Regions from separate parts of the Heliomicrobium gestii genome, predicted to be linked through region 3. Evidence: riboswitches for the same ligand, from Rfam matches in the RefSeq annotation. Region 3 holds a riboswitch; each other region holds the start of a gene.
The links. Region 3 has a riboswitch for S-adenosylmethionine ahead of GTO89_RS05985 (trans-sulfuration enzyme family protein). Riboswitches for the same ligand answer to the same signal wherever they lie in the genome.
Positions count from the first base shown of each region.

Region 1: another riboswitch for S-adenosylmethionine. It lies ahead of GTO89_RS11200 (homocysteine synthase); the one in region 3 lies ahead of GTO89_RS05985 (trans-sulfuration enzyme family protein).
Region 2: another riboswitch for S-adenosylmethionine. It lies ahead of GTO89_RS10125 (methionine ABC transporter ATP-binding protein); the one in region 3 lies ahead of GTO89_RS05985 (trans-sulfuration enzyme family protein).

Region 1 covers NZ_WXEX01000009.1:13,210-23,500, forward strand. The annotation lists gene GTO89_RS11175 (MTAP family purine nucleoside phosphorylase) at 1-84, shown strand, start outside; gene GTO89_RS17845 (VanW family protein) at 81-827, opposite strand; gene GTO89_RS11185 (hypothetical protein) at 943-1,254, shown strand; gene GTO89_RS11190 (ComEC/Rec2 family competence protein) at 1,516-2,439, opposite strand; gene GTO89_RS11195 (DUF3344 domain-containing protein) at 2,567-3,514, opposite strand; SAM riboswitch class I at 3,744-3,865, shown strand; gene GTO89_RS11200 (homocysteine synthase) at 3,967-5,262, shown strand; gene metX (homoserine O-acetyltransferase MetX) at 5,278-6,453, shown strand; gene GTO89_RS11210 (DUF3784 domain-containing protein) at 6,590-6,886, shown strand; gene GTO89_RS11215 (GNAT family N-acetyltransferase) at 6,975-7,469, opposite strand; gene GTO89_RS11220 (MBL fold metallo-hydrolase) at 7,659-8,660, shown strand; gene GTO89_RS11225 (nucleoside recognition domain-containing protein) at 8,657-10,072, opposite strand; gene GTO89_RS11230 (FeoB small GTPase domain-containing protein) at 10,060-10,291, opposite strand, start outside.
Region 2 covers NZ_WXEX01000007.1:183,108-193,398, reverse strand. The annotation lists gene GTO89_RS10140 (acyl-CoA dehydratase activase) at 140-1,003, shown strand; gene GTO89_RS10135 (double-cubane-cluster-containing anaerobic reductase) at 1,114-2,283, shown strand; gene GTO89_RS10130 (methyl-accepting chemotaxis protein) at 2,603-4,654, shown strand; SAM riboswitch class I at 4,772-4,877, shown strand; gene GTO89_RS10125 (methionine ABC transporter ATP-binding protein) at 4,970-5,998, shown strand; gene GTO89_RS10120 (methionine ABC transporter permease) at 5,991-6,644, shown strand; gene GTO89_RS10115 (MetQ/NlpA family ABC transporter substrate-binding protein) at 6,727-7,593, shown strand; gene GTO89_RS10110 (hypothetical protein) at 7,793-7,951, shown strand; gene GTO89_RS10105 (hypothetical protein) at 8,520-9,536, shown strand; gene GTO89_RS10100 (PrkA family serine protein kinase) at 9,741-10,291, shown strand, end outside.
Region 3 covers NZ_WXEX01000004.1:137,726-148,016, reverse strand. The annotation lists gene GTO89_RS06005 (methyl-accepting chemotaxis protein) at 1-187, shown strand, start outside; gene GTO89_RS06000 (hypothetical protein) at 306-491, shown strand; gene GTO89_RS05995 (undecaprenyl-diphosphate phosphatase) at 611-1,420, opposite strand; gene cysK (cysteine synthase A) at 1,503-2,507, opposite strand; SAM riboswitch class I at 2,728-2,832, shown strand; gene GTO89_RS05985 (trans-sulfuration enzyme family protein) at 2,955-4,091, shown strand; gene cysK (cysteine synthase A) at 4,513-5,442, shown strand; gene GTO89_RS17150 (YezD family protein) at 5,554-5,952, shown strand; gene GTO89_RS05970 (homocysteine synthase) at 5,976-7,256, shown strand; gene GTO89_RS05965 (corrinoid protein) at 7,449-8,096, shown strand; gene GTO89_RS05960 (uroporphyrinogen decarboxylase family protein) at 8,138-9,187, shown strand; gene GTO89_RS05955 (uroporphyrinogen decarboxylase family protein) at 9,220-10,254, shown strand; gene GTO89_RS05950 (ASKHA domain-containing protein) at 10,247-10,291, shown strand, end outside.

The sequences.
Region 1 (10,291 bases), on a different contig from region 3:
CCGGAGAAACAGGGGGAGGGCCATCTCGGCTGCGAATGCGCCACCCTGCGCAAGACGACATTGCTTCGCGAGCGGAATACCTAATTCACCGCCCGCCAGAAGCGAAGCCCCATCCCGTCGGGTGTCTTTTGTTTTTCGACGGCCAGCAGGGCGTCGCCGTTACGGAACTTATAATCCATGACACCGTAATAGACGGTGGCGTCGCCGCCCGGTTCCACATAGGGCGCTTGGCGGGTGTGACGGTGGCGTTCAAGCACCGTTAGACCGCTTGCCTCGTCGGCATGGACGACAGCCTGGTGGACGATGGTGGAAGAGAAGCAGATGCCGCCGCCCATCTCGGTCACGTACTGATTGCCTACCAGGACTTTGCCGAGGCCGAAACCGTTTTTGGCCTCGCGGGGTCCCACGGCCTGGTTGAAGGAAAAGACCTCATGGGGTTTCAGCACCAGCCCATCGATGCGATCAAGGGCGACCGAGGCGTTTTGTCCGCCGGCTACGCTCACATTGGCCATGGAGAGCAGCACATCAGAAGCGAGTCGCCACGAGGGGACGGCGATTTCGGCGTCAGCTGCCGTCGTTAAGGCCTCGGTGATCCGATCCAGTCCGCCGTCGCGGAGCCGGATGTGACTGGGGAGCGAATCGGCGAAGAGAACAGCGGCCGTGCGGGCCTGAACCGGATCTTTCGACGGGAGGTAGGTCCATGCGCCGGCGTCGACGCCGGCGATTTCTTTTCCGGGGATGAAGGCAAAGGTCTCCTCGCCGATATGCAGGGTGATCGTTCCTCCCTGGGGAACCGGCGCGACGGGCGGGGCGACGGTCGGCGACACAGGGGGTAGAGTGGACGGATCGGGCGGAACGTTTGGTACGTTTGGAAGAACGTTTGGAAGAACGTTTGGAACGTTTGGAACGTTCGGAAGGCTCGGAACGTTCGGAGATGTCGAAGTGACCGGAGCGACCGAAGCCGGTACGGGCGGTGTCAAAGGAGTCGCTGTCGTTGGATCCGGCGTTGGCGTTGGTGCAGTCGTTAGAGTCATCGGCGTCGTCGGCGTTGGAGCCATCAGCGCTGCTGTGGTGGAAGGGTTCTTCAGGGCGTCTGTGGCGGCTGTGACGGGCAATGTTGGCAGGGGCGCCGGCGATGATGTTCCCGCGCCAACGCTGGTCGTCGCCGCTGGCGTAGAAGAAGCGCTGAGCGCAGGGGGCTGTGTCGAGGCGCTTGACGCCGCCGCTGCCGTTTCACTGCCGGAAAAAGCATAAATAAGGGCCAGGGTTAACAAGCAGGACCGAAGGGAACCTTTCAGAGAACCACCTCCCTATCATTGGACCAACGGAAGAGCACAAGAGCATTTCAAAAAAATGGAAAAATTAACCTACTGTACCTTTTTATTCTCCAGGTATTCAAAATAGAAGTGAGAAACAAAAAAAGAGCCGGGACTGCATCCCGACTCAAAAAAATCACCTGTCTGCTTCGTTTCCCGACACGGGGGACGCAGACAGGTGACGCTATTCGACTCTCGGTTATTGTTTCTCCGGTTGGAAGGTGACCTTCTCTCCGTCACAGGTCGCCACAACCGTTCCGTTTTTGTCGGCTCGGAAAACCTGCACGTTGGCTTTGGCGAGTTTGTCGAGGGTTTTCTTGTGGGGGTGCCCGTAATCGTTGCCCTCACCGACAGGGATAAAGGCGTATTTGGGCGATACCGCTTTGAGGAAGGGGGGAGATGTGGAGCTGGTGCTGCCGTGGTGACCGACTTTCAACACATCGGCTCTCAGGTCGTACCCGCGGGCCACCATCTCGCCTTCCGATACAGACTCGGCGTCACCGGTCAGCAGGAAGGAGACCTTGCCATAGGTGACCTTGAGGACGGCGCTGTAATCGTTCAAATCTTCGTAGTTCGTTCCGTTCGGCGCGACGAAGAGGCCGTCGAAATCGGGAACGTCCAGTTTTAGGCCGCCTTTTGCTTCCACACGCTTGGCGCCGCTCTCCTTGACGGCGTTTAGGAAATACTCAAAGGTTTTCGTCGTCGTCGTCGCCTTGGGCATGTACACCTGGCCGACAGGAAAGCTCTTGAGGACCTTATCCAGCCCGCCGATGTGATCCTCATGGGGGTGAGTGGCCACGATGGCCGCCACTTCTTTCACCCCTTGTTGCTTCAGGTAATTGACGACCTTCCATCCATCGTCCACATTGCCGCCGTCGATGAGAACGAAACGACCGCCGGGGGACTGCAGCAGGATGGAGTCGGCCTGTCCCACGTCGATGAAATGAACTTTGAGCTGGCCCTGGGCAGCCGGTTGGGCCGCAGTGGATTGTTTTGTCGTGGCGGTAGACGAACCGCCTGAATTGGCTCCATTGGTGCTCGGTGACGGTTTTGAGCAGCCGGACAGGGTCAGAGCGAGGGCCAGCAAGAACAGAAAGAGCGGTTTCAGCCATCGATTGCGCAACAGAAGGCCTCCTTTTATTTGGGTACATGAATGATTCCACGGTGATCGGCCATTCCCTTCAAGCGATTTGGGCGAGATAAAAAAGAAGCCGGCCGGGCAAGCCGGCCAGCGGGGGGAGGGGCGTGCGTCATTCCGCCGCCAGGTCGGAAGGTTTGAAGCCTCTTGCCGGCGGCGCCGTGACGGCAAAGACCTGGGCGATATAGGTCAGGGCGTCGCCGCCGCCGCTGATGCCTCGAATCGCCGCTTCCACGCTCGTATCGCCGATGTTCACGAGGGAAGTCACGTCAACGGTCAGCGTGTCCCAGAGGCCGTCTTGGGCAAAGCCAGGCAGGGAGGTTCCGTCGGCGCCGTTGAAGGCGTCCTGCGGTTTAAGCGACGAACCCGGTCCGGCGACGATGGTTCCGTTGAACAGCGCCTTGTCGTCGGCAAAACGCGCCTGACCATCGGCGACGACGTAGGTTGTCTGGGCCTGCACGGGAGGACCGTAGACCTCGAAGTTTTGCAGCGTCGTGGACACCGTATCGGCGACAAAAGTCTGGGCGCCGTCATTGATGACGACGGTCGTGCGCGGGAATGTAGGGTTTTGGAAGATCACGACGAGCGACGCGCCCTCCATAAGCGGGAACGCCGTCGACGCGTCTTGCGGCGGTGTGGCGTCGCCTAAGCCGGAGGGGAAGTCGGTGAGGACATTCGCGCCCGCTACGGCGATTCCGGTCACATCGGCCCGGAAGGCGTCAATGAAACCGCTTCCGTCCGGCCAAAGGGGATCGCCGGAGGTGTAGCGCACGTCGGCAGTGATGGCAGTTCCGTTGAGGGTGCCCGTATCGGGTACAGGCGGGTCGCCGGTCCCGCGGATCACGGCCCAGTAGAGGAAGGCTTTTAGAATCGTCGAGCCTGCCGGCAGGGTGATGTTGATCGTGCCAAAACCACGGTTGCGCATGCCGACGCCGGCGGCCACATAGTTCCCGCGCAGCGTATGGTTGTAAAACTCGGTCAGCGGCACTTGGGGACCGAGAACAGCCTGAATTTGTATGGGCGACTTTTCGCCTGCAACCTCTCGTCCGCCGTAATACAATGCAAATTCCCCCTTTTTTTCAAACAGGGTGTGTATCCATAATTAGCCTATTTACGCTCCGGCTCATTTGTTACCATCGCCGCGCCGACGGAACCAAGGAAGGCCCCTTTTTGTCCGATGTTTCCGTAAATTTTCTGTTGCTTTTTATTTTTTCAATTGACGGAAAAGGTCGTCACAGGTACAATAACTCCAAGCGCTTGCCCTATTCGGGCGAGCGGACAATTGAAGACACTCATCCAGAGAGGTGGAGGGAAAGGGCCCGATGAAACCCGGCAACCCGTCGCGACAGTGGGAACTGATGCGACATGGTGCCAATTCCTTCAGGACGGAGACCGTCCTGGCAGATGAGGCGGATAGAAGTATACCCCCTGCGTCTGCGCAGGGGGTTTTTGTATCCTTTCTCGCTTGAAGGTCATTCCTATGCAATCAATAGAGAAGAAGGGAGCACAGTCATGACAGAGAAAAAATGGCGCTTTGACACGATCGCCCTCCACGAAGGACATGTGCCTGATCAGGACACCCTTTCGCGGGCCGTTCCCATCTACCAGACCACATCCTATGTGTTTCGTGACGTGGAGCATGCGGCGAACCTCTTTGCCTTGAAAGAGCCCGGTCATATTTATACCCGCATCGACAACCCCACGACCGACGTGCTGGAAAAACGGCTCGCCGCCCTGGACGGCGGTGTCGGCGCGCTGGCCCTTTCGTCCGGTCAGTCGGCCATCACCCTGTCGATCCTGAACATATGCTCCACCGGCGACGAGGTTGTCGCTTCCACCAGCCTCTATGGCGGCACCTACAACCTGTTCACCCATACGTTGCCGCGGCTTGGCGTCAAGATCCGCTTCGTCGACCCCTCCGATCCGGAAAACTTCCGGGCTGCCATCAACGAAAAGACGAAGGCCCTCTATGGCGAGATCATCGGCAACCCCAAGTGTGACGTTCTGGACATCGAGGCCGTCGCCAACATCGCCCATGAGGCCGGCATCCCTCTCATCGTCGACAACACCTTCGGCACGCCGGCCCTCTGCCGGCCCATCGATTTTGGCGCCGATGTCGTCGTCTACTCGGCCACCAAGTTCATCGGCGGCCACGGCACCTCCATCGGCGGCGTTATCGTCGATTCGGGCAAGTTTGATTGGGCCCAGAACGACAAGTTCCCCGCCTTTACCCAGCCCGATCCGAGCTACCATGGCATCGTTTACGCCAAGGATGTGGGTGCGCCGGCTTATATCGTCAAAGCGCGGGTGCAGTTGTTGCGCGACTTGGGCAACTGCATCAGCCCCTTCAACTCCTTCCTCTTGCTCCACGGCGTGGAGACCCTCTCCCTGCGGATGGAGCGCCATGTGAGCAACACCCGCCGCATCGTCGACTTTTTGGCCAACCACCCCCTGGTCAGTTGGGTCTCCTACCCCGAGCGCTGCGACCACGGTTCCTGCGCGCTCGCGAAAAAGTACCTGCCCAAGGGAGCCGGCGCCATCTTCACCTTCGGGATCAAAGGCGGCGTGGAAGCGGGACGGCGTTTCATCGACAGCCTGAAAATCTTCTCCCACCTGGCCAATGTGGGTGACGCCAAGTCCCTGGTGATCCACCCGGCGTCGACGACCCACAGCCAACTCTCCGAGGAGGCCTTGCGCGCCGCCGGCGTCAGCCCCGATCTGGTGCGCCTCTCCATCGGCCTGGAAGATCCGGATGATTTGATTGAAGACCTCGATCAGGCGCTGCGGGCCGCCGAAGGCCGGGCATAAAAAGGCGGGATCCGAATGAGCACTGGGGCCGTTGTCAACCGGGGTTTGGCGGACAGCCGCGAAGGGCTCGTCCAACCCCAAACGTTTACCTTCGCCGAGGGGTCCGATGCCTTTGTGCTGGAATCGGGCAGCCGGCTCGGCCCCATCACGGTGGCCTATGAGACCTACGGCGTTCTGAACAGGGAACGCTCCAACGCCATCTTGATCACCCACGCCTTGACGGGCGACCATCACGCCGCCGGCAAGCATCACCCCGCCGAGAAGGCGCCCGGTTGGTGGGACGATCTGATCGGGCCGGGCAAGTCTTTTGACACGAACCGTTTTTTCATCATCTGTTCCAATGTGCTCGGCGGCTGCCGCGGCACGACCGGCCCGGCCAGCGTCAACCCGGCCACCGGCAAGCCCTACGGGATGGACTTTCCCGTCTACACTGTGCGGGATATGGTGCGGGTGCAAAAGGCGCTCGTCAATCACCTGGGCATCGAGCGGCTGCTCCTCGTCGCCGGCGGTTCCATGGGGGGCATGCAGGTGCTGGAGTGGGGCGTCAACTACCCGGAGATGATGGATGGCCTGCTGCCCATCGCAACGGCCGGTCGCACGACAGCCATGGGCATCGCCTTCAACGAGATCATGCGCCGGACGATCATGCTCGATCCAGCATGGAATGGCGGCGATTACGCGCCCGGGAAGGGACCGGCCGCCGGTCTCGCCATCGCCCGGATGCTCGGCATGGTCACCTACCGCACCGACGAACTCTTCACGGCCCGTTTCGGCCGGCGGATGACCGATAACCAGGCCAGGGCATACTATGATTTTGACAACCGCTTCGAGATCGAGAGCTACCTGCACTATCAGGGCGACAAACTGGTCCAACGCTTTGACGCCAACAGCTACATCTACCTCTGTAAAGCCATGGACCTGCTCGATGTGGGCCGCGGGCGCGGCGGTTTTGAGAAGGCGCTGGCCTCCATCGCCGCCCGGACCTTGTTCATCGGTGTCGATTCGGACTGGCTGTACCCGCCCGTCTACATGATCGAGATGACGGAGATCATGCAAAAAGCCGGCTGTGCGGCCGACTACTGGGAACTGAAAAGCCCCCACGGCCACGACGCCTTTCTGATCGAGTTTGAACGGATGCGCCCTGTCGTTGCGACCTTTGTCAACGAGATCGCTGCCTTGAGACGATTATAAGAGGGCGCCGGCAGCATCCCACATGAGCAAAGCGGCACTTCATGGACAGAGCAACCAAAACAGTATTCATCGAAGCAGTACAAATACGAGATGGGGCGCCGCGAGGCGTCCTTTTCTTTTGAGAAGGAGGAAGGCTATGAAAGTCAATGTCCTGCTCCCGCTCTTCAACATGATTTTCTTTTTCGCCTGGGGGATCGCCCTGAGAATGGGCAAGACCGTGGAGTGGCTCGCCGGCTACGACGACGCGCGAGACCAGGAGGGCCTCGCGCGCTGGGTGGGCAATCAATTTATCGCCATCGGCGCCGTGTCGCTGCTGTTGATCCTGGCCGGTCCCCTGATTTCCGAGCGATTCGCCTATGTGTACTTCTTCGGCTATCTGCTGCTGCTGGCGCTCTGGTTGAGCCGCGTTTCCGACAAGGCGCGAAAGTATTAGGAAACACCGAAAGGCCATCGCAGCGCATTGCGATGGCCTTTTCGATCCGCCACGGCGGAGATGTGTTGCCGGAGTCCTGCGGAGGCGTTCAGCCTGTGACGCGCCGTCCGCAGATGATGAGATCTCGCTCCAGGCCGTCCAGGATCGCCACACGGGGCAGGTGGCCCCAGCGGCTAAAGCCGAACGCCTCGAATAGGCCGAGACTGGGCTCGTTGTGGGCAAAGATAAAGCCCAGCAGGGTATGTACGCCCATGGACGGCGCGGCCTCGATCGCCTGTTGCAGCAGGAAGCGTCCGATGCCTTTTCCACGGAAAGCCTCAGCGACGTAGATGCTCACCTCGACGGTCCCGTCGTAAGCGGGGCGACCATAAAATGACTGGAAGCTCAACCAGCCGGCGATGACGCCCTCCTCCTCCAGGACCCAGAGAGGGCGTCCGTTCGGGTAGTGGTCGCGAAACCAGGGAAGGCGGTTCTCGACGGAGACTGGCGTCGTATCGGCAGTCACCATCCGGCTGGCGATGGTGGAGTTGTAAATCGCTACGATGGCAGGCAGATCCGATTCGACGGCGTCGCGCAGCAACATGTTCTTCACTCCCGTTGTTCAATCGAGGTTTCAACCGGTATATCGACCCGTACCTACACCTAAGCCCATACATAAACCGAATTCATAAAGCCTATTATACCAAAGCTTTCATCCCCTTGGTCGACGATTTCGCCCTTCCTATGATAGGCTTTGGGGGAAGGTCAATGTTGCAAGGAGTTGAACCGTTTTATGGCGCGGATCGTCCCTATCGCCTTGCCCACCCCGTATCCGGTGGGCGATGTGAATGTCTATTTTGTCGATGATGAACAACCCATGCTGATCGATGCCGGTCCGCCCACCCAGGAGGCCTACAGCATCCTGAAAGAGCAGTTGCAGGCGCTCGGCTGCCCGCTGGAGGCGCTCAAAGAGATCGTGGTCACCCATTTTCATCCCGATCATGTGGGGCTGGCCCAGATTCTGGCGAAGGAAGCCGCCATCCCTGTCCGCCTGCATCCCCTCGATCTCTACACCCTGCGCCTGAGCAGTGAAAAAGCGATCGGCTTTTTTGACGGCTGGGACTTGCCTCCGGGCTGGGATCCCAGCCAATTCGATACGAATCACTGGATTCCGGCCAGGTATCGCCCGTCTGGCGTCACCTTCCTGCCCCTGGAGGCAGGAGAGGTGATCGATACGGGCAGCCTGCGATTTGAAGTGGTGGCCGTGCCGGGCCATTCGCTGGGCCATGTGGCGCTCTGGGAAGAGAAAAATCGCTGGCTCTTCACCGGCGATACGGTCATTCCCGGGCTCGCGCCCAATCCGATGATCTATCATGTCGAGGGCGAACGGGTGCCCACGCTGCCCATGTATCTGAACAGCCTCAGCCAGCTGCGCCGGCTCGATGTGGAGACCCTTTATCCCGGCCATGGCGCCCCTTTCGCCGATCTGGCGGCAGAACTGGACGCCACCGTCGACCACTACCGGCAGAAGGCGCTGGAGGTCTATGCCATCATGGACCGGCAGGGACCGTCCGGCCTGGGCCTGCGCCAGATCGCCGCCTGCCTCTATCCCCGACAGATCGAGAGTCAGCCCTATATGGTGCTGAGCAAGACCCTCGGCTGCCTCGATCTGTTGGAGCGAGCGGGCCTCGCCCAAGCGGCGGGCGGGTCACGGGGGAGGCGAATCTACCGGCTAGCGGCGGAGCGAGAGGGGGAACCGGTCGACGCGTTGAATCCCTTGCTCTGCTCGGATTAGACCAGGGAAAAAAAGGCCCTTGCCGTTTGCGCCACGATGAAACAGACGGCCATCGCCAGCGCCGTGTTCATCACCAGCGAGAGGGCCGGCCAGCGCCAGCTTCCCGTTTCCTTGCCCATCGTCAGCAGCGTGGTGGCGCAGGGGAAGTGGAGGAGCGAGAAGAGCATCACATTGACCGCTGTCAGCCAGGTCCAGCCGTGATCGACGAACAGAGCGGCCAATTCGCTCACCTCTTCCATCTCGACGAGACTGCCCTGGGCCAGGTAGCCCATGACCAGGATCGGCAGGACGATCTCGTTGGCCGGCAGTCCCAGGAGAAAGGCGACGAGGATGTAGCCGTCCAGGCCGAGCGCGCGGCCGAGAGGGTCGAAGAAGGCGGCGGCTGTGGCGAGCAGGCTATGTTCTCCGGCCGGAATGTTGGCCAGCAGCCAAATGACGAGGCCGGCTGGCGCGGCCACCTTGACGGCTCGCCAGAGGACGAAAAGGGTCCGGTCAAAGATGGACGTGACGATCACCCGGCCCACCTGAGGCTTGCGAAAGGGCGGCAGTTCCAGGGAGAAAGAGGAGGCTTCGCCTTTCAGCAGTGTTTTCGATAATCCCCAGGAGACGATGAGGGTGACGGCGATGCCGAAGACGACCAGGACCGCCACCAGCAGCGCGCCCATGCCTTCGCCCACGGTCGCCCCCAGGTAGCCGCCGCTGAGGATGCCAGCGACGGCGATCAACGTGGGGAAGCGGCCGTTACAGGGGACAAAGTTGTTTGTCAGGGCGGCGATGATCTTTTCCCGCGGCGAATCGATGATGCGGCAGGCGACGACGCCGGCGGCGTTGCAGCCAAAGCCCATGCTCATCGTCAAGGCCTGTTTGCCGTGAGCGCCGGCCAGTTTGAAGAGGCGATCCATGTTGAAGGCCACCCGGGGCAGGTAGCCCAGGTCCTCCAGGAGGGTGAAGAGGGGAAAGAAGATGGCCATGGGCGGCAGCATGACCGATACGACCCAGGCCAGGCAGCGGTAGACGCCGTCAACGATGATCCCCTTCAGCCAGAGGGGCGCCTGGGCCGCCGTGAAGAGCTCTGCCAGCCAATCCTGACCGGCGAAGAGAACCGAGGCGATCATCGCCGAGGGGATATTGGCCCCTTCAATGGTCAGCCAGAAGATGACCGTCAACAGGGCCAGCATGAGGGGATAACCGAACCAGCGCGATGTGAGCAGATCGTCGAGCCGATGGTCCCAGGAACGCCCCCCTTCCGGCGCATGCCGCACCACCTCGCTGGCGATGGACTCCGCCTGCCGGTAGATGTTGCCGACGATGCGATCGGCCACTGCGGGGCCGAAGATCTGCCGCGCCTCCCGGGACAGGGCGTGGAAGCGCTCTTTTTCCCCCGAGGGGGTGGGGAGCATCACTGTGGACACAGAAGCACCTCCTCCTTCGCTTCTGGCTGGCCGGCGCCGGTGTGTTCGGTGAGGGAATCGAGGAACTGCTCGTCGCCATCGAGGAGGCGCATGGCTACCCAGCGCGGGTTGAGGTGGGGCAACGCTTGCAACAGCGGTTCGAGCCGGGGCAGCAGTTGCTCCATCGCCGCTCTCACCTCTTCGTCATAGGCAACGGCGAGAGGCGCCGGCGCCACCTGC
Region 2 (10,291 bases), on a different contig from region 3:
GAAAGCCGAATATGTTTCGATGGCAGGGAACGAGCCCGTGATAACCATCTCATGAATGGTGGGTTCCTGAAACATGCATTTACATTTCTCGCGCGGAACAGACCGTTCGATTCCAGCGCGCAAAGGTGGGTTAGAGGGTTTGGAAAGCAAAGGCGCAGCCGCCACGCCGGCCTGTGCTCCGGCGCCGAACCAAAAGGCCCCCGACGGGGCGACCATCGTCGCCGGCATCGATGCCGGTTCGACGGCGGTGAAGTTAGTCCTGGACGATGGGAATCGCCGCAGTGTTTGGCAGCGGCCTTCCGGATGGAGCCCCGGCGAGACGGCTCGGGAGTTGCTTCAGGAGGCCTTGGCAGCCTGGGGACGAAAGAGGGAGGATGTGGCCCATATCTGTGGCACCGGGTATGGGCGCGTCAATCTCCCTTTTCTCGATTCAGCAGTCACGGAAATCGCCTGCCATGCCCGGGGAGCGGTGCACCTTCGTCCCGGCGCGCAGTTGGTCATCGATATCGGCGGGCAAGACGCCAAGGGGATCTTGGTAGGCGCTACCGGTCGCGTCCTTGATTTTGTCATGAATGACAAATGCGCTGCCGGCACAGGCCGTTTTTTGGCCGTTATGGCCCACGCGCTGGGGATGGAAGTGGCCGAAATGGGCGCGCTCGTCCCCGGTGAGGGGCTGCCGATGGCCGGGATTCACCCCCATCCGATCAATGCCATGTGCACCGTCTTCGCTGAGTCGGAGGTGATCGGCCTGCTCAACCAGGGCGTAGACCGGCGGGCGATCATTGCCGGTCTGCATCAATCGGTGGCTCGTCGGGTTGCCGCCATGGTGGCCCGCCTCGGAGCGTCGGGGCCGGTCCTGTTTACAGGCGGCGTGGCCCGCAACGCCGGCGTTGGCGCAGCGCTGGAAAAGGAACTGGGCTGCCCTGTTGAGGTGAACGAGCAGTCTCCTTTTGCGGGCGCCATCGGGGCCGTCTTGATTGCCCGGGAAAAGGCGGCGGGCTGAAAAAAGCGAAGGGAAGAAAGGCGCAGAACGCTGCGAAAAAGTGCGCAGGGAAGGCGCAGATCGATGCGCGATAAACATGAAAATACCATGTGAAAAGGAGAAAGGTTCAGATGACGGTTATCGCTGAAGAACGCCCCTACGCCATGTCCTTTTTTGATGTGGCCATTCCCAAGGCGGCCGGTTCCATCGTGGAAGAAAAGAAAAAAGGCAAAAAGGTGATGGGCCACTACTGCGTCTTTGCGCCCCAGGAATTGGCCATGGCGGCTGGGGCCGTTCCGGTGGCCCTCTGCGCCACGAAGGAAGAGCCCATCGCCGACGGCGAAAAGGTGCTGCCCCGCAACTTTTGTCCCCTGATCAAGTCCTCTTACGGCTTTGCCATCACCGACAAGTGCCCCTTTTTCCTCCATTCCGATCTGGTCATGGGCGAGACGACCTGTGACGGGAAGAAGAAGATGTTTGAACTGATGGGCCAGTTCAAGCCCATGCATGTGATGAGCCTGCCGGCGGGAAGCAAAAGCGAGGCTGACCGCGCTTACTGGATGGCTGAGATGAAGCGGGCCAAAGGCGCCATCGAGGAATTCTTCCAAGTCACCATCACCGATGAAGCTTTGACCACCGCCATCGGGGAACTGAATGCCGAGCGCCGCCTCATGCAGCGTCTTGCCGGCTACCTCAAGCATGACCCGGCGCCCATGTCCGGCCAGGATCTGCTGAAGGTGCTCTGGTCTCGAAACTTCTCCTTCGATCGCGCCGCCTTCGCCGAACGGGTGGAGGAACTGATGGCAGAACTGGATGAGCGGATCGCCCAGGGCGTTGGCGCCGCCGCCAAGGGGGCCAAGCGCATCATCGTCACCGGCGTCCCCACCGGCGTGGGCACCGAGAAGGTCATTCGCATCATCGAAGAGTCGGGCGCCGCTGTCGTCTTCCTGGAGAACTGCGCCGGCATGAAGCAGTTCCTTGTCACCGTCGACGAGACGAAGCCGCCGCTGGAAGCCATCGGCGAGAAGTATTTGGCCACCCCCTGTTCCTGCATGAGTCCCAATCGGGATCGCCTGGAACTGCTCGTCCGTCTCATCGACGAGTACAAGGCCGACGGCATTGTAGACATCACCTGGCAGGGCTGCCATACCTACAACGTGGAAGCCCGCCTGCTCCGCGACTACATTCGGGAACAGCGGGAGATGCCGGTGCTGCACATTGAGACCGATTACTCCGAGGGCGACAGCCAGCAGATCCGCACACGGGTGCAGGCCTACCTGGAGATGCTCGGCGGGGTGTAAGATCATCTCCAAACCATAGAAACATCAAACCGCAATTCCTTTCTGAAGCCGCTTCGACAGGAATTGCGGTTTTTCTTTGTTAAACGGAATTTTAAAGAGGAGTATCGGCAGGGGTTGCTCGGATATGTCGATACGTCCACAATGGAAGAACGGTAAAAAGGGAAAACGTTGCCGTTTGTCGTACTTATTATATCATTCACATATATAGTGTGAGTCTATTGCCACGGGTGAGTGGGGCTGTTCATGTTGGCTGATGGTGGACTTCGTCGTCATCGGAGAAGTGTGGATGGGCAAAAGATTGAGGAAAGGGCGGGCTGCGATGAAAAGCATCAAGTCGTTGTTGGTGGGATTCACCTTGTTGCTGACCGTGGTTATTTTTGCGGTGCAAACGGTCGTTGGCTTTCTGTTCACCAAAACGAATGTAGACGAATCGACGCTTTCGCGATTGCGGCTACAGGCGGAGATGGAGGCGGCGCGGTTGGAGTCTCAGCTTTTGGTCACCGGCGCCATAAGTCAGACAATCGCCAACGACGTGGGTGTCATCGGTCCGCAACATAGCGAAGAATTGTTGACAATGACCCGTGCCCACCTGACCAGCCTGCCGCTGAGCGTGGGCGCCGGTTTCTGGCTCGAACCGGGCGTTTACCCCGAGAAGGGCAAGTATTTTGGTCCGTACATCTATAAGGATGGCGCCGAGTTCAAACAAACCTGGGAGTACAGCACCCCCGAGTATGATTATTTTCAGTATGACTGGTATAAGAATGGCATCAACAGCCCCGGTGGAGCCGTCTGGAGCGAGCCCTATGTCGATATTGTCACCAAGATCCCCATGCTCACCGTCAGTCACCCTATCCATAGGGGCGCCAGGAAGATCGGTGTTTCCACCGTAGACATCGGCTTGAAGGAACTGCACGAGGCAGTAGGTAAAATCCGGATCGGTCAAGCAGGCCGCGCCTTTGTGGTGACTCGGCAGGGTTTTTATCTCGCTCATCCCGATGAACAGAAGAATCTCAATGAAAAAATCGTCGATGAAAGGGATACAGAGCTCCAACAATTCGGAAAACAGGTGGTGGAAGCGAAGGAAGCCGGACTGGCCCATGTCACCATGAACGGTATGGCCCAGTATGCCGTCTATGCGCCGATTGGCGAAACGGGGATGAAGCTGGTCGCTGCCATTCCGGTGGCGGAGGTGGCGGCGCCGGCGCAGCGGTTGCTTTGGACGAGCTTGTCGATTTTTCTGTTGGCGGTGGCCTTGTTTGCGCTCCTGATGAATCGGCTCATCGAGCGCCGCGTGGCCCGGCCCCTGCGGCTTCTCCGTGATCAGGCGGAGCAGGTGGCCCAGGGCGATTTGTCAATGACGAAAAGTGAGGCGCTATCAGACGACGAATTCGGTCAGTTGGCCCATGCATTTGCGACAATGACGGCCAATTTACGCAGCATTGTCAGTCAGGTGCTAACAGAGTCGAAAGAACTCGACGAATCGGCCCAACACCTGACCGAATCAGCAAACCTGGTGGATAGAGCGGCCACCCAACTGGCGGAAGCGGTCGGTGAACTGGCCGATGGCGCAGGGAAGCAAGCGACAGAGATCACCCGTTTTCGTGATCATGTGAAAACCAGCGAAGGCCATGTCTCAGAGGGGACGGCAGCATCACGTCTTTTGGTGCAGGATGCTCACGAGTCGACGGTAGCGGCGACGCAGTGTTATGACCGGATCCAAGAGGCGTCCCAACACCTCCAGCGGATCAGCCAATCTGTCGATGCCAGCACGTCGGCTATTCGACGGCTTCACGGGCTTTCCGAAGAGATCGGCCAGAATATCACATCGATTACGGGGATTGCCGAACAGACCAACCTGCTGGCCCTGAATGCGGCCATCGAGGCGGCGAGGGCAGGTGAGCACGGGCGAGGGTTTCATATCGTCGCTGATGAGGTGCGAAAGCTCGCCGAGGAATCGGCCAAGGCGGCCTCCCAAATCACGAGTCTCGTTTCCCAGGTGCAGCAAGAGATGGCTGGAATGGTGGGGATGATGAACGCCAATGTGACCGCCATCGGGGAACAGGTGGGATTGATCCGTTACGGGGCGGAAGCATTGGAGCAGGTCATGGGTTCGACGCGGCGCACAGAGAACAGCGTTCGCCAGATGCAGGACGCCACTGAGATGATCTCGCGCTCCGTCGATGCGATGAATACCTCGATTGGCGTGATCGAGGGGATTGCGAGCGAATTTTCAACCCTCTCCCAACAACTGGCCGGTTCCACAGAGGAGCAAGCGGCTGCGGCAGAGGAGATGGCGGAACGCTGTGATCGTCTCGGACAGTCGTCACAATCGCTGCAAGAAAAAGCGAAACAGTTTCGAGTCGACGTCTAACCGATTCGATCGGTGGCCTGATCGAATCCCCATGGACTGGGGGGGAACACGATAAAAAACCGTTGACAGGCACACATTGTGCTTGTTATACTCAAGGCGTAACAACGAAATAATGACTTCTTATCAAGAGATGGCTGAGGGACTGGCCCGATGACGCCCGGCAACCGGTTGAATAACACGGTGCCAATTCCTGCGGGATGGGAGACATTCCGGGAGATAAGAAGGGGGAATAGGCCTGTGCGAAAACCTCTTCTTATCGAAGAGGTTTTTTTATGTTTCATCTGACTTGCCCATCACGAAGACGAGGAGACAGCCATGATTGAAATCAGCGACCTGAAAAAAGTTTTCCCCACCGCTGGCGGCCCCTTCACGGCTCTCGACGGGATCAACCTCACCATCCCTGAGGGAAAGATCTACGGCATCATCGGTCCGAGCGGGGCCGGGAAAAGCACCCTGATCCGCACGATCAACATGCTGGAACGGCCGAGTGAGGGCCGCGTCGTCATCGACGGCGAGGACATCACCCATTTTGATGAAGCCCGCCTGCGGGCGCTCCGCCAACAAATCGGCATGATCTTTCAGCACTTCAACCTCCTCACCTCCCGCACCGTCGGGGAGAACATCGCCTTTCCTCTGGAGATTGCCGGCATGCCGAGAGAGCAGATCCAGGCGCGGGTGAAGGAACTGCTGCCCCTGGTCGGACTGGAAGACAAGGAAGACACTTATGTGGCCCACCTGAGCGGCGGCCAGAAACAGCGCGTCGGCATCGCCCGGGCGCTGGCCAACCAACCGAAGATCCTGCTCTGTGACGAGGCGACCTCGGCCCTCGACCCCCAGACGACTCAGTCCATCCTGCGTCTCATCGCCGATATCAACGGCCGCTTCAACCTCACCGTCGTCCTGATCACCCATGAGATGCAGGTCATTCAAGAGATCTGCGACGAGGTGGCCTTCATTGAGGGCGGCAGGATCATCGAGGCCGGTCCGGTGCGCGAGGTCTTCACCAACCCCCGTTCGCCCGTCGTCAAGGAATTTGTCCGGGGCGCCCTGGAAGGGGACAAGCTGCGCCATCTTCTCGATGCCGGCGCTTTTCACCGCAGCAGCGGCGGCCGCCTCATCCGGATCACCTTTGTCGGCGGCGCAACAGAAGAACCCCTCATCGCCTCGGTCATCCGCCGCTTTGGCGTCGACGCGAACATCCTCTTCGGGAACATTGACACGGTTCGCGAGACGCCCTTCGGCACGCTGTTGCTGGAGTTGACGGGCGAGGCGGTCAAGGTGGAAGAAGCGCTGGCCTATATCTGCTCCCGCGATGTGAAGGTGGAGGTGATCGACCGTGACTGAGACGTACCTGCAGGCGACCTGGGAGACCTTCTACATGGTCATCGCCGCGACAGGCCTTTCCACCCTCCTGGGCATCCCCTTGGGCATCCTTCTGGTCGTGACGGAAAGGTCGGGCGTGCTGCCCAATCGCTGGGTCAACACGGTCCTGGCCATCACCGTCAACATCTTCCGGTCTATTCCTTTCATCATCCTGCTGGTGGCCATCCTGCCCCTGACCAAACTGCTCGTGGGCAGCCGCATCGGCACCCAGGCCGCCATCGTCCCTCTCACCGTCGCCGCTGTCCCCTTTGTGGCCCGTGTCATCGAAGCCTCTCTCAAGGAGATCGACAAGGGCATCATCGAGGCGGCTCGCGCCATGGGAGCGACGCCGAGACAGATCATTCAAAAAGTGCTGCTGCCAGAAGCGTTGCCTGGCCTACTGCTCGGGGTCATCATCACCTTTGTCACCCTGATCGGTTACTCGGCGATGGCCGGGGCAGTGGGAGGAGGTGGTTTGGGCGATCTGGCGATCCGAGAAGGCTACATGCGCAACAACAGTGATGTGACCTGGGTGACCGTCGTGGTCCTCGTCGCCATGGTGCAGGTCTTTCAGAGCCTTGGCGACTGGCTCACCGCGCGGATCCGCAAACGTCGCGGGCTGGTGTAGCGCTTGATATAAATCGTGGGCTTAGCGAAAACAACAAAAACTACAAAAACAACAACGAAAAACGCGAAGGAGTCGACAGAACATGTTCAATCAATTGCTTCAGAAAAAAATCACCCCTCTCCTGGGCGGCCTCCTGGTGCTTTCCGTAGCCGCCCTCGGCGCAGTCGGGTGCAGCGCCAAGGATACGACCGCTGGCAACGGTGGACAGCAGGCGGCCCAAACGACCCAGACGAAAACGATCCGCTTCGGCGTCTCCCCGGTGCCCCATGCCGAGATCGCCAAGATCGCCAAGGACCTCCTGGCCAAGGATGGCATCGAACTGAAGATCGTCGAGTTCAACGACTATGTGCAGCCCAACCTGGCCCTCGCCGACGGCGAACTGGACGCCAACTTTTTTCAGCATAAGCCCTACCTGGATACCTTCGCCGCCGAACATAAGCTCGACCTGAAGTCGGTCGCTGGCGTCGACGTGGCGCCCATGGGCGTTTACTCCCAGAAGGTGAAGTCCCTTGCCGACCTGAAAGAAAAGGCCAAAGTGGCCATTCCCAACGATCCGACCAATGGCGGTCGCGCCCTGTTGCTCCTCCAGTCGGCCGGCCTGATCAAACTCGATCCCAACGCTGGCGTGAAGGCGACGACGAAAGACATCAAAGAGAATCCCAAAGGCCTGAAAATCACCGAATTGGAAGCGGCCATGCTGCCCAAGGTTCTCGATGACGCCGATATCGCCGTCATCAACACCAACTTTGCCCTTGGCGCCGGTCTCAATCCCTTGAAAGACGCCCTTACGATGGAAGGCAAGGACTCCCCCTACGTGAACATCGTCGTCGTCAAAAACGGCAACGAGAACAACGAAGCCATCCAGAAGCTGGTCAAGGCGCTCACCAGCGCCGAGGTGAAGAAATTCATCGATGAGAAGTACAAAGGAGCCGTCGTCCCGGCCTTTTAAGGGAGACGTTCCCGCTGCTGCGGATTTTCGAATGAGCGCCTTCTCTTTCAAGGAAAGGCCGCACGCTCCACTGGCTGCGATCTGCGATTCATCTCCTCTGTGATTCGGGCTGTCTTTTCGCGCGAAGCCCTTTCCTGGACATACTAGGCTCGTTGCCGTGAAACAGAACGTCGATTGAAGCAGGAGGAGGGAGTGCCCAATGACCCCGGAAAAATCCGTTCCCGACTCAACCCAGACGGTGCGCCATGTGGCCGCCCAGGATCCGGAGAATATCACCGCCGTAGCGGCGACGGAGTTCTCAGACCGCTCCGAAAAGGCCATCATCCGCAACGTTAAAGCGCGGAAGGGCCGGATCTAAGAAACGCAAAAACCTGAGGTTCACTTCATTGAAAACATGAGTGGCCTCAGGTTTTTTTGCATTGTCCTGCTAAGATCCGTGCCAATTGAGTAGGATGGGCTCGCCCATAGAGTCGTCATCCTACAAAGGGCGTCTTATCACTTTACGGTTTCAGGTTGCCTTTGGTGCTACTTGGTTCTAACGAAAGAAATGCGAAATCTATCGCAAATCGACCTGAAAAAATTTAAATTAATCCCAGAATATATGTTTAAATCAAGTTTATTACATTGTAAAATAAACAAAGAAAATCAAATAGAGAAACGGCGCATACCCACCAATGGAGCTTTGATGGGTTAATCTCTATTTTCAGCTGCCATTAGCAAATCCTGTCATGTAAAAGCAGCATACAACCCCTTACACGTATCGAACCAGGGGCTGCGCGGTGATCTCCACATAGCTTTATTATACAGGGTATTTTCGTTAGTTTCCGACAGTTTCCTTTGCGAGTGAAAACGGATTCAGGATACATTCAAGGGTGAAAGCAAACGACGGTTCACCCGCTTGATACGATTTAGCGAGGGGTGTATGCATGACTAAATTTAAAAAAGTGATATCTGTTTATTGTCTTATGGTCGTATTGTGCTTTGTAAGTGGATGCGCTTCTGAACAGATAATGCCTGCAAAAACAGTGACTAAGGGCGGTCTCGCTATTTCTGTTAGTCAAGAGCAATCGTTTGATACGGTGAATCTAATCCAGAAATCACAGGGGGGTAAGTTTTTAACTTATATACAGCTTTCTAATAGAGGAGAATCCAATCTATCTTTAAATGTAATCGCTGTGTTAGATGGGAAGCAAATCAGTTTTGACCTTGATAATCAGTCAAAGAAATATTACCACCAGGTAGATTTACCTCCCAATGAGACAATAAAGCTGCCGCTGAAAATAAATGAACAGGCACTAACACATGACCTCCATTGGTTGCAGTTGATAGCGATCACTTGTCCAGAGAATGATCGTTTTTATAGCTCCCTCCATATGGGCAATCGTATTTGGATTAAAGATAAAGATGAGGAACCGGATAATTTTAAGCTGCCAGAAAACATAGTAAATAATTATGCGTTACAAGGCGATGACATAAAGACAGTTGAGAATCCAAAGGACTTCGGAGGGTTTACCTTTCACCCTGACGGAAAGAATTTAGAGGAAATCAAAAAGGACAGGAAAAAAGAACAATTTTTCTACACCACTGTGTATGATTTTGAAGCAGAAGGAGATCAGATATCAGGACGTTTGTATTATTTACAACCAAGCGATTTGCATTACAAAAAATACTTGATAATTATGACGATTGATAACCAGCCAGCCTCCTTCTATAAAAAGAAAAATGGTTTGTTATTATCCCCTCAAGGCCGGTCGATCATAGAAATACCTTTTGATATCGATATAACAGGTTTGCAAAAGGGCAGTCATGTGATGAACTTCTTTGCTATTGCAGAACCAGACTTGGCAATTACCGATCGTGATTCAGATGCGATTCAAAGAGGACATGTACTACCGCCTGACGATGTTGAGTTTAGCGGGAATATTTTAGTCAAATGCCCGTGAGCGTAAAACCAGCGCAATAGGTTCTCCCACCTGCTGCTGATTCGATTTTCGTTTTCGGACAACCCCTGTGTTTGATCCACCCCTCCCCGCATAAGGTAGAAGTAACCATCCAGCAACTACGCTACTGAAACGGTCGAGGGGCATACGGCGCGGCATACAGGAAAGAATTGGCCATGCCTTCGGATAAGAACAGGGGGGAGCGATTTGGAGTTTCTCAATAAACTAGAAAACTACCGCCAGCGCGAGAGGGATCTAGCCTGGGAAGGGACTTTCCGGGAATATCTCCATTTGGTGAAAGAACGACCCTTCATCACCCAACTGGCCCACTCCCGGATCTACAACATGATCGTCTCGGAGGGAGTGGAAGAGGTCAACGGCGTCAAGCGCTATAAGTTTTTTTCGCATGAGATGTTTGGATTGGACAAAACACTGGAGACGCTTGTCGAGGAGTATTTTCATTCCTCTGCCCGCCGCACCGAGGTTCGCAAACGGATCCTCCTGCTGATGGGGCCTGTTTCAGGCGGCAAATCGACCATCGTCATGATGCTCAAACGGGGCCTCGAACGATTCAGCCGCACCGAACTGGGCGCCCTTTATGCCATCAAAGGATGCCCCATGCATGAAGAGCCCCTCCACCTGATTCCCAAAGAACTGCGGGAGGATTTTCAGCAGGAATACAACGTCTACATCGAAGGCAGCCTCTGCCCGCACTGCCGCATGCGCCTGGAGACGGAATGGAACGGCCGCATCGAGGA
Region 3 (10,291 bases):
CCGGAATGATCCTGACTTCGTTGCCTTGGACGGCCCTCATGCCCGCGTCCATGAGTTCGCCCTGAAAGCGGCCGACGCCTTCGGCGCCGGGGATCGTGAAGGGGCCCAGCGGATGCTCGCCGAACTGGAGAAAAACTCCGACGCCGTCCTCGAACGATTGAACCGGTTGATCGCAAAAACCACGTGATCAACACTTACAAGGAACACGAAGATTGGCGGCAGTCCGAGGAAAGTCGAACCGGCTGGTGATAGGAACGCCATGGAAGGTGATACTAACCTCGCAAGGAAAAGGAGGTTGGAGAGCCATGCCGCTGCGTCCAAAATCGCCAGCCGGAAAGACCGGGGAACCGGCAGCCGCCGTCGATGAAAAAAGCGGGTTGCAAAATTCGCAGGGGGACCCCGAGGCTGTTGATGAGATTCAGGAGTTTGACGGCATCAGCGGGCTCCAAGAGATCGACTCGATCCCGGAGATTTCTAAGGATTACAGCTAAAAGAAATTGTGATAGGACAGAAAAAAGGGCCGGCCGCTCAAACAAGCGACCCGCCCTTTTTCTTCTTTTATGTACCTTCTCTAGAGACGGATCAAGGCGATCAGGAAGAGGGTCGCCTGTTAGAGGATCACCACGACAAAATAGAGCAGGGCCGCGACAAAACGGTAATAGGCGAAAGGGGCCAGACCGATCCGGTTCAGCAGTTTCAAAAACCAAACGATGGCTGCCCAGGCGACGACGAAGGACACGACAAAGCCGATGGCGAAGAGCGGCAGATCGCCGACGCTCAGGTTTTGGTAGGATTTCAGCATGTCATAGCCGGTCGCTGCCACCATCATCGGCACAGCGACGATGAAGGAAAATTCGGCGGCGACGGCAGAGGTCATCCCTGACAGCATACCGCCGGCGATGGTGGCGCCGGAGCGGGAAAACCCGGGCCAGAGGGCGAGACATTGCATCAGGCCGACGAACAGCGCCTGGCGAAAGTTGATCCGGTCCAGGTCATCGACCCGGCGACGAGGCTCAATCCAGTTGGCCGCCAACAGCAGGATGCCGCCCGCAATGAGACCGATGACGACCGTCTTGTCGGAAAAGAGGTAGGTCTTGATCGGTTTGTGCAGCAGGAAACCGAGCACACAGGCTGGCGCCATCGCGATGGCCACATGCCAGATGTTGAATCCCCGGTCGTCAAAGCGGATTCCGTCAGCGAAGAGGTTCAGAATCAGGTTCAGGAAACGATCCCGGTAGAGGACAAGCACAGCCAGGATCGCGCCCAGCTGGATAAAGACCTCAAAGGTGGCCGCCTTATCTCCCTCAAAACCGAGGAGACTGCCGACAAGAATCATGTGCCCCGTCGATGACACGGGGAGGAATTCGGTAAGACCTTCCACAATACCGAGAATGACTGCTACAAGATACAGGTTTTCCATGGCAATTCCCCCAACTATTCATTCTTCTTTACATTAGGGGAGCCAGGCCCCAAAGTCAACGGAAAATGATTGTTTTACTTTCTTAAACTTCCGAAAACAGCGCCGTGCTCAGATAGCGCTCTCCCGTATCCGGCAGGAGCACGACGATGCGCTTGCCGCGGTTCTCCGGTCGCTTCGCCGCTTGGATCGCCGCGAAGGCGGCGGCGCCGGCGGAGATGCCCACGAGCAATCCTTCCTCCCGGGCCAAACGGCGGCTGGTGGCAATGGCGTCCGAATCGGACACAGGGAAGACCTCGTCGATCAGGCGGCTGTCGTAGACATCAGGGATGAAACCGGCGCCGATGCCTTGAATCCCATGGGGTCCCGGTTTGCCGCCCGACAAGACGGCCGAGGTCGCCGGTTCAACGGCGATGACATGGAGGTTGGGGTTCCGCTGTTTCAGCCCTTTGGCCGTACCGGTGATGGTGCCGCCGCTGCCGACGCCGGCGATGAAGATATCCACCCGTCCATTCGTGTCCTGCCAGATCTCCGCAGCGGTCGTAACCTCGTGTGTGGCCGGGTTGGCCGGGTTGGCGAACTGTTGGGGCATGAACGCGCCGGGGGTATTCTTGACAATCTGTTCCGCCCTTTCGACGGCGCCGCGCATCCCCTCGGCGCCTGGCGTCAACACCAGCTCAGCGCCGAAGGCTTTTAGCAGGTTTCGCCGTTCAACGCTCATCGTCTCCGGCATGGTCAGGATCAATCGATACCCGCGGACGGCGGCGACCATGGCCAGGGCGACGCCGGTGTTGCCGCTTGTCGGTTCCACAATGACCGCTCCCGGTTTCAGCAAGCCCCGTTTTTCGGCGTCCTGAATCATGCTGAGGCCGATGCGATCCTTTACACTGCCGCCGGGGTTGAAGGTTTCCAGCTTAGCGACGATCTCTGCCGCATCGCCGCTATCGCTACCGGCAGGGGATTTTGCCCGTCCCGCTTTCGCGTTGCCATGGGCGGTCTCTCCAGCATGCGATGAAGCCACGATCCGGCGCAGTCGAACCATCGGGGTATTTCCGATCAAGGCGGACACGTCCTGGGCGATTTTTTCCATGGAAAACCACGCTCCTCACAAAAACCTACTATATTAGTCGGATTATCTTATATTTGCTAGACTCCATGATAGAAGGGGTGGCGGATCCTGTCAAGGAAAGGAAGGTTTTTCGCAAAAAAAGTATTTGTTCAATTGGCGAAAAAAACGCTTGACGATCACCGTCCATTCCGAGTAATGTATAGTCAATCCGGTTCGCGCCGGGAACAATTGAATCAAGACGCTCTTATCAAGAGTTGGTGGAGGGACTGGCCCGATGAAGCCCGGCAACCAGCAGGCATACCTGCATGGTGCCAATTCCTGCAGGGGAAACCCTGAAAGATAAGACTTGCCCTGTGGCTGTTGACGGTCTTCTCTTTCAGAGGAGACCGTTTCTTGTTTTGACGGTCAGAAACCAAAACAGACAGAAGGCACAGAGGAAATCATGATGAAATGGGAGGAGTTTTGCAGATGCGCATCGACACGTTATTGGCCCAAGGGGGCAACGGCAAAGACACCGGCACAGGCGCCGTCAGTTTTCCCATTTACCAAACGGCCACCTTTCAGCATCCCGCCCTGGGAGAAAGCACTGGCTTTGATTACAGCCGCTCGGGCAACCCGACGCGGCAGGTGCTGGAAGAACAGATCGCCCGGTTGGAGGGGGGACGGCGCGGGTTGGCTTTCGCTTCCGGCTTGGCTGCGTTGACGGCTGTGCTGTCCCTCTTCCGGCCTGGCGACCATCTGATCCTCTGTGAAGACCTCTATGGCGGGACCTACCGGCTGCTGGAGCAGGTATTTCGTCCCTGGGGCGTCGAGGCGGACTTTGTCGACACGAGCGATCTCGAGCAAGTGAACGCCGCAGTCAGAGACTGTACGAAGGCCATCCTGATCGAAACGCCGACCAATCCGACGATGAAGATCACAGACCTGCAGGCCATCCGGCGGATCTGTGATTGCCATGACCTCCTGCTGATCGTCGACAACACCTTCATGAGCCCTTACCTGCAGCGACCCATCGAGTTGGGCGCCCATATTGTCGTTCACAGCGGCACCAAGTACCTGGGCGGTCACAACGACGTGGTGGCCGGTCTGGTCGTCGCTGCCGACGAGGACCTCGGCGAGCGGCTCGCATTCTATCAAAACGCTGCCGGCGCCATCCTCGGCCCCTTCGATTCATGGCTGCTCCTGCGGGGGATGAAGACGCTGGGCCTGCGCCTTGACCGCGCCCAGGAAAACGCCAGCGCCATCGCCTGTTGGCTGGAACAACACCCCGCCGTTGAACAGGTCTACTTTATCGGCCTTGACAACCACCCCGGCCGGGACATTCATTTTCAGCAGGCCGCCGGTCCAGGCGCCATGATCTCCTTTTCCCTCCATGACGCCGGCAACATTCCGCAGGTGCTTTCGCGAATTCGCCTGATCGCCTTTGCGGAAAGCCTCGGTGGCGTCGAATCGCTGCTTACCTTTCCCTCCCGTCAGACTCATGGCGACATCCCCGAAGAGATCCGCCGGCGCTGCGGCGTCACCGACCGCCTGTTGCGGCTGTCTGTTGGGATTGAAAACATCAGCGACCTGCTCAACGATCTGACACAGGCATTGGCGTCATAAGTCCGAAGGAAAAATACTTGCGGAACATAGAAAAAAACGGATTGACAGATATCCAACTAGGCTTTAATATCATAAATGTAAATCGAAAAACTCGGAATTAACCGACGCTGACCGGATAGACCGGAGGCCGAGGCGCTTCGATCAAAAGAGTGATCGAAACCCTTGGCCTCTTTTTGTCTAGATAAGGGGGAGTGGTATGGACTGTATCTCAATTTCCCGGTTCGCGAGAGCGAGGCAGTTCATGCCGGCCGGGCAGACCGACGAATGGGTTGATAGAGAAAAACCGATGAACGCGTAAGGGTATCTTTCTCTGTACTTCGCACATCGCAATAATCGCAATAAAAGTCGAACAGAAACGAAAGCAAGCAATGGGAACGAAGGAAAATAAGAATGTTTAAGAACGATAAGGAGGATGCTTTCCATGGCCAAAATCGCCAACAACATCACCGAACTGATCGGCAAAACCCCCTTGGTGCGGTTGAACCGCGTCGCTGAGGGGCTGGAAGGGGATGTCGTCGCCAAATTGGAGTATTTCAATCCCGGCGGCAGTGTGAAAGACCGCATCGGCTACGCCATGATCAAAGACGCCGAAGAAAAAGGGTTGCTTCATAAAGACTCCGTGATCATCGAACCGACCAGCGGCAACACCGGCATCGCCCTCTCCTTCGTGGCGGCCGCCCTCGGCTACCGGGTGATCCTGACCATGCCGGAGACCTTCAGCATTGAGCGCCGAAACCTGCTCAAGGCCTACGGCGCCGAACTGGTCCTTACCCCCGGCACGGAGGGGATGAAAGGCGCTGTGCGCCGGGCTGAAGAACTGGCTGCCCAGATCCCCAACGCCTTCATTCCACAGCAGTTCAACAACCCGGCGAACCCGAAAATTCACCGGGCGACGACGGCCGAAGAGATCTGGGCCGATACGGATGGAAAAGTGGATATCCTCGTCGGAGGCGTCGGCACCGGCGGCACCGTCACCGGTGTGGGCGAAGCGCTGAAGGCGCGCAAACCCGGTATCCAGGTCGTTGCCGTGGAGCCCTTTGACTCGCCTGTGCTCTCAGGCGGCCAACCGGGTCCGCATAAGATTCAGGGGATCGGACCGGGCTTTGTTCCCCAGGTTCTGAATCTGGAGGTTGCCGACGAAATCTTCAAGGTCCGCAATGAAGAGGCCTTTGAAACGAGCCGTCGCATCGCCCGCGAAGAGGGCATCCTGGTCGGGATCTCTTCGGGCGCGGCCGCCTATGCGGCGATTCAGATCGCCAAACGACCGGAAAACGCCGGCAAGCTCATCGTTGCCGTCTTGCCCGATACAGGGGAACGGTATCTGAGCACGCCCCTCTTCCAGGAAGGATAATCACGTCTAGAAAGACATTCCTATTGACAAGGAATTCCTGCCCGTCCTATACTCACCTTAAATCAAAGCAATGTAGTCGGATTAGTAAAGATTGGGGTGGGGGGTATAGGTGTGGTGAAACAAGGCGAACTGAGGAACGCCCAGGAATCGCCGGTGCTCCCGCAAGAGGTGCTGGCGCGGATTGAAAAGGAGATTCGCGCCATGACCTTCGGTACGGTGACCCTGGTGCTTCAAGACGCCCACATCATCCAGATGAACAAACTGGAGAAGATACGCTTTGACGCTGACGAAGGGAGCAAGGGAGCGAAACCAGAAACGACGGAAGTAAAATTCGCGCCGGCGCAGGGACAGACGTCATCGTCTTTTCGCCGGCGCATCATCGAAGCCGTCGGCGGACTCCGCTACGGCGAGGTGGTCATCGTCATCCAGAAAGGCCGGATCGTTCAGATTGAACGGACGGAGAAACGCCGCTTCCCGCTCCTCGAAGGGCTGTACGGCGACGGAATCTAAAAAAACATAGGAGGTATCTCCCCATGAGCGCTGAAAAAGGATTTGCCACGAACGCCCTCCACGCCGGTCAGACCGTCGATCCCACCACCGGATCCCGAGCCGTCCCCATCTACCAGACCACATCCTATGTCTTCAAGAACACCGAACATGCGGCCAATCTCTTTGGCCTGAAAGAGTTCGGCAACATCTATACGCGCATCATGAACCCCACCACCGACGTGTTGGAACAGCGCGTCGCCGCCCTGGAAGGGGGCGTCGCCGCCCTCGCCGTAGCGTCGGGGCAGGCCGCCATCTCCCTGTCCTTGCTGAACATCGCCCATGCCGGCGATGAAATCGTCGCCGCCAACAGCCTTTATGGCGGAACATACAGTCTCTTGGCCTACACCTTCCCCAAGCTGGGCGTCAAGGTCCGCTTTGTCGACCCGAAAGATCCGGAGAACTTCCGCAAGGCGATCACACCGAAGACGAAAGCGGTCTACGCTGAATCAGTGGGCAATCCCAAGCTGGACACCCTCGATGTTGAAGCCGTTGCCGCCATCGCCCATGAGGCCGGTCTGCCGCTTGTCGTCGACAACACCCTGCCCTCGCCCTACCTGGTGCAGCCGATCAAACACGGCGCCGACATTGTCGTCCATTCCCTGACCAAGTTCATCGGCGGTCACGGAACCTCTATCGGCGGGATCATCGTCGACTCGGGCCGCTTCAACTGGGCGAACGGCAATTTCCCCGAATTCACCGAACCCGATCCCAGCTACCATGGGTTGAAATACGCAGAGACCTTTGGCGCGGTGGCCTATATCATCAAGGCCCGTGTCCAGCTCCTGCGCGATCTTGGCGCGGCGCTGAGCCCCTTCAACGCCTTCCAAATCCTGCAAGGCGCCGAGACGCTGCCGGTCCGGATGGAGCGGCACAGCCAGAACGCGCTGGAAGTGGCTCGTTTCCTGCAAAATCATCCGAAAGTCACCTGGGTCAACTACCCCGGGTTGGATGACCACAGTTCCCATGACATCGCCCAAAAATATCACCGCGAAGGCCTCTACGGCGCCATCCTCGGCTTTGGCATCGCCGGAGGCCGGGAAGCTGGCCGGGCCTTCATCGACAAACTGCAACTGCTCTCCCACCTGGCCAATGTGGGCGACGCCAAATCGCTGGCCATCCATCCGGCCACGACCACCCATTCCCAGCTGACGCCGGAAGAGCAGCAGCAGAGCGGTGTCACCGACGATTTCATCCGCCTTTCCATCGGCCTGGAAGATATCGGCGATATCATCGCCGACATTGAACAAGCGCTGGCTGGGGTATAAGCGATAGGGACGAGTGAATTTCGAGCGCCGGCGTTGCCGGAGGCATCGCCGATGAGCGGTAAAGGGACATAGCGGTTGATCATCCCACGAGTGGCTGACCAGACACACTGGAGGCCGGGCAGGGAAGGCGCAAACAACAACGCGCCGACCCTGCTCGGCCTTTTTTTATTGCGCAAAGGGAGGGTTTCGCACTTGGCGGAGCTGAAAAGAAAGCTGCTTCAAGATCTATCGGACGCCGTCCTCGACATGGACGAGGAAAAAGCGGTCGAGACGAGCCAGCAGGTGGTTCAGGAAGGCCTTGACGCCTACGAGGCCATCGATCAGGGGCTCGCTCACGGGATGGCCCGGGCCGGTGAACTCTTTGAACAGGAAGAGTACTTCATTCCCGAGATCCTCATGTGCTCAGACGCCATGTACGCCGGGTTGGAGGTGCTCAAGCCCCACCTGAAACCACGCGATGAGGGGGAGAAGGTGAAGGTTGTCATCGGGGTGATCGAAGGCGACACCCATGATATCGGCAAGAACATGGTCAAGATCATGCTGGAAACGTCCGGCTTTGAGGTCCATGACTTGGGACGCGACGTGCCGCCTCAACATTTTGTTGAACGGGCTGACGAAGTGGGCGCTCAGATCATCGGCATCTCGACCCTGATGACGACCACCATGGATGGCATGGGAGAGGTGATCCGGTTGCTGAACGCGCGGCAGGCCCGTGACCGCTACAAGGTGATCGTCGGCGGCGGACCGATCTCCCAACGCTTTGCCGACCAGATCGGCGCCGACGGCTATGCCGCCAATGCCGCCGACGCTGTAAAACTCGCCAGGAGGCTGGTCAGTTGAGTACAGGCAAAGACAACAACAATCGCCAGGCTCTGGAGTCCATGACGCCACTCGAACGGTTACAGGCCTACAACCGGGGAGAAGCCGTGGACCGGATGCCCTGTGTGCCCATCGTGGGCAACACGGCGGCCCGTGTCATCGGCGCAAAGATCTCCCAGTTTCGCGGCAACGGTGCGTTGTTGGCCCAGGCCCATACGGAGGCCTACCGGTTGTTCCGTTACGATATCATCCGGATTTTTACCGATCTGTACACCCAGGCCGAAGCGATGGGCGCCATCGTCCACTACCCTGACGATGAAACGGCTTATCTCGCCGCGCCGGCCATTAAGGATGTCTCCGAAATCGAAAGGATCGTCCCTGCCGATCCGGAACGCGACGGGAATCTGCCCCATCACTTGGAGGCGTTGCAACGAACCCTTGACGCCGTTGGCAAGGAGGTCACCGTAACAGCGGCCTTGACCTGTCCCTTCACAAACGCTTCTTTTCTCATCGGCGCCGAGACGTTAGTCCGCCTGACCCTGCGCAACCCGGACGCGGTGCACCGTCTCTGCGAGCTCTCCTTGGAAACGAGCCTGCGCTATGCCAAGGCCATTCTCGACGCCGGCGGCGTTCCCAGCCTCACTGACGCCATGTCCTCCAGCACCGTCATCAGCCCTCGCCAGTTTCAAGAGTTTTCCTATCCCTACCTGAAGCGGCTCATCGGTTACATCCACTCCCGCGGCAAATCGGTCACGCTGCACATCTGCGGAAGGACGAACCGCATCTGGGATCTCATGGTCGAAGCCGGCGCCGACTGCATCAGCATCGACAACGATGCTGACCTGCTGGAAGCAAAAGAGAAGGTTGGTCACAGGGTGCGGCTGATGGGAAATGTCAAACCCTCTGAGACGATGCTGCAAGGGCGCCCTGACGATGTCTGCCAGGCTGTCCTCCAATGCATCGCCCAGGCCTATGACAACCCAAAAGGGTATATTGTTGCTTCCGGATGCAGTTTGCCGACGGAAACCCCCTTCGCGAACATCCACGCCATGCTGGATACGGTGCGGGAAGTGGGTTGGCCCGTTGAGCCGGAAGGCTTGCTGGCGCGTTAAGACTAGTTTATAAGCGAAAGCGGGGAGACAGGGTGAGTTCCATCAGCCCGAAAGAACGGTTGCTGCGTGCTCTGCGCAGGGAGAAGACGGATCGACCGCCTGTCGTCTGTCCCGGCGGCATGATGAACGCCGCCATCGTCGATGTGATGAATCAAAGCGGCCACACCCTCCCGGAAGCCCATCATGACGACCGGCTGATGGCGCATCTGGCCTACGATATCCACGAACAGACCGGTTTTGAAAACCTGGGCATCCCCTTTTGCATGACCGTCGAAGCGGAGCTGTTCGGTTCAGCGATCAACTTTGGCAGTCTCGCCTGCGAACCGAAAATCGAGCGGGAGGCCTATCCCTCTGTTTCGGCCGTTCCTTTCCACAAACCGGGTCATCTACCGGCTTCAGGCCGGATCGAGACGGTGATTCAAGCGGCCTGGCGGCTGAGCCGCAGCCATCCCGATATTCCCGTCATCGGCAACCTGACCGGCCCGATCAGCACGGCCGCCTCCATTGTCGACCCCATGGCTTTTTTGAAGGAACTGCGCAAGGATCGGGAAAATGCCCATCGCGTGATCGACGACGTGAGCGACCATCTGATCGCCTATGCGGAAGGGCTGATCGACGCCGGTGTCCGGATCATCTCCATCGGCGACCCGACGGCGACCGGTGAGATCCTGGGGCCGAAGATGTTTGAAGAATACGCCCTTCGTTATCTGAACAAGGTCATCGACGGGATCCATGAACGTGGCGGCGCAGCCATCGTCCACATCTGCGGCGATATGAAATCGGTGAAACACCTCATCCCCCGCGTCCATGGGGACGCCATCAGCACCGACGCCATGGTGAACCTGCGTTTGCTCAAAGAGGAGTATCCCGAACTGACCACGATGGGCAACCTTAGCACTTACCTGCTCGAGTTTGGCGACGCCGGCAAGGTGGCCGACCAGACCCAACGGCTCATCCGTGACGGCATCGACATCATCGCGCCGGCTTGCGGTCTGAGCACGTCGACCTCTGTAGGGGTCCTGCAGGCGATGACCCAGGCGGTAAAGGAGACAGAAGAGCGTGGCTAGTCTGGTGAATATCCGCTTTCTCCCCTCCCGTCATTCG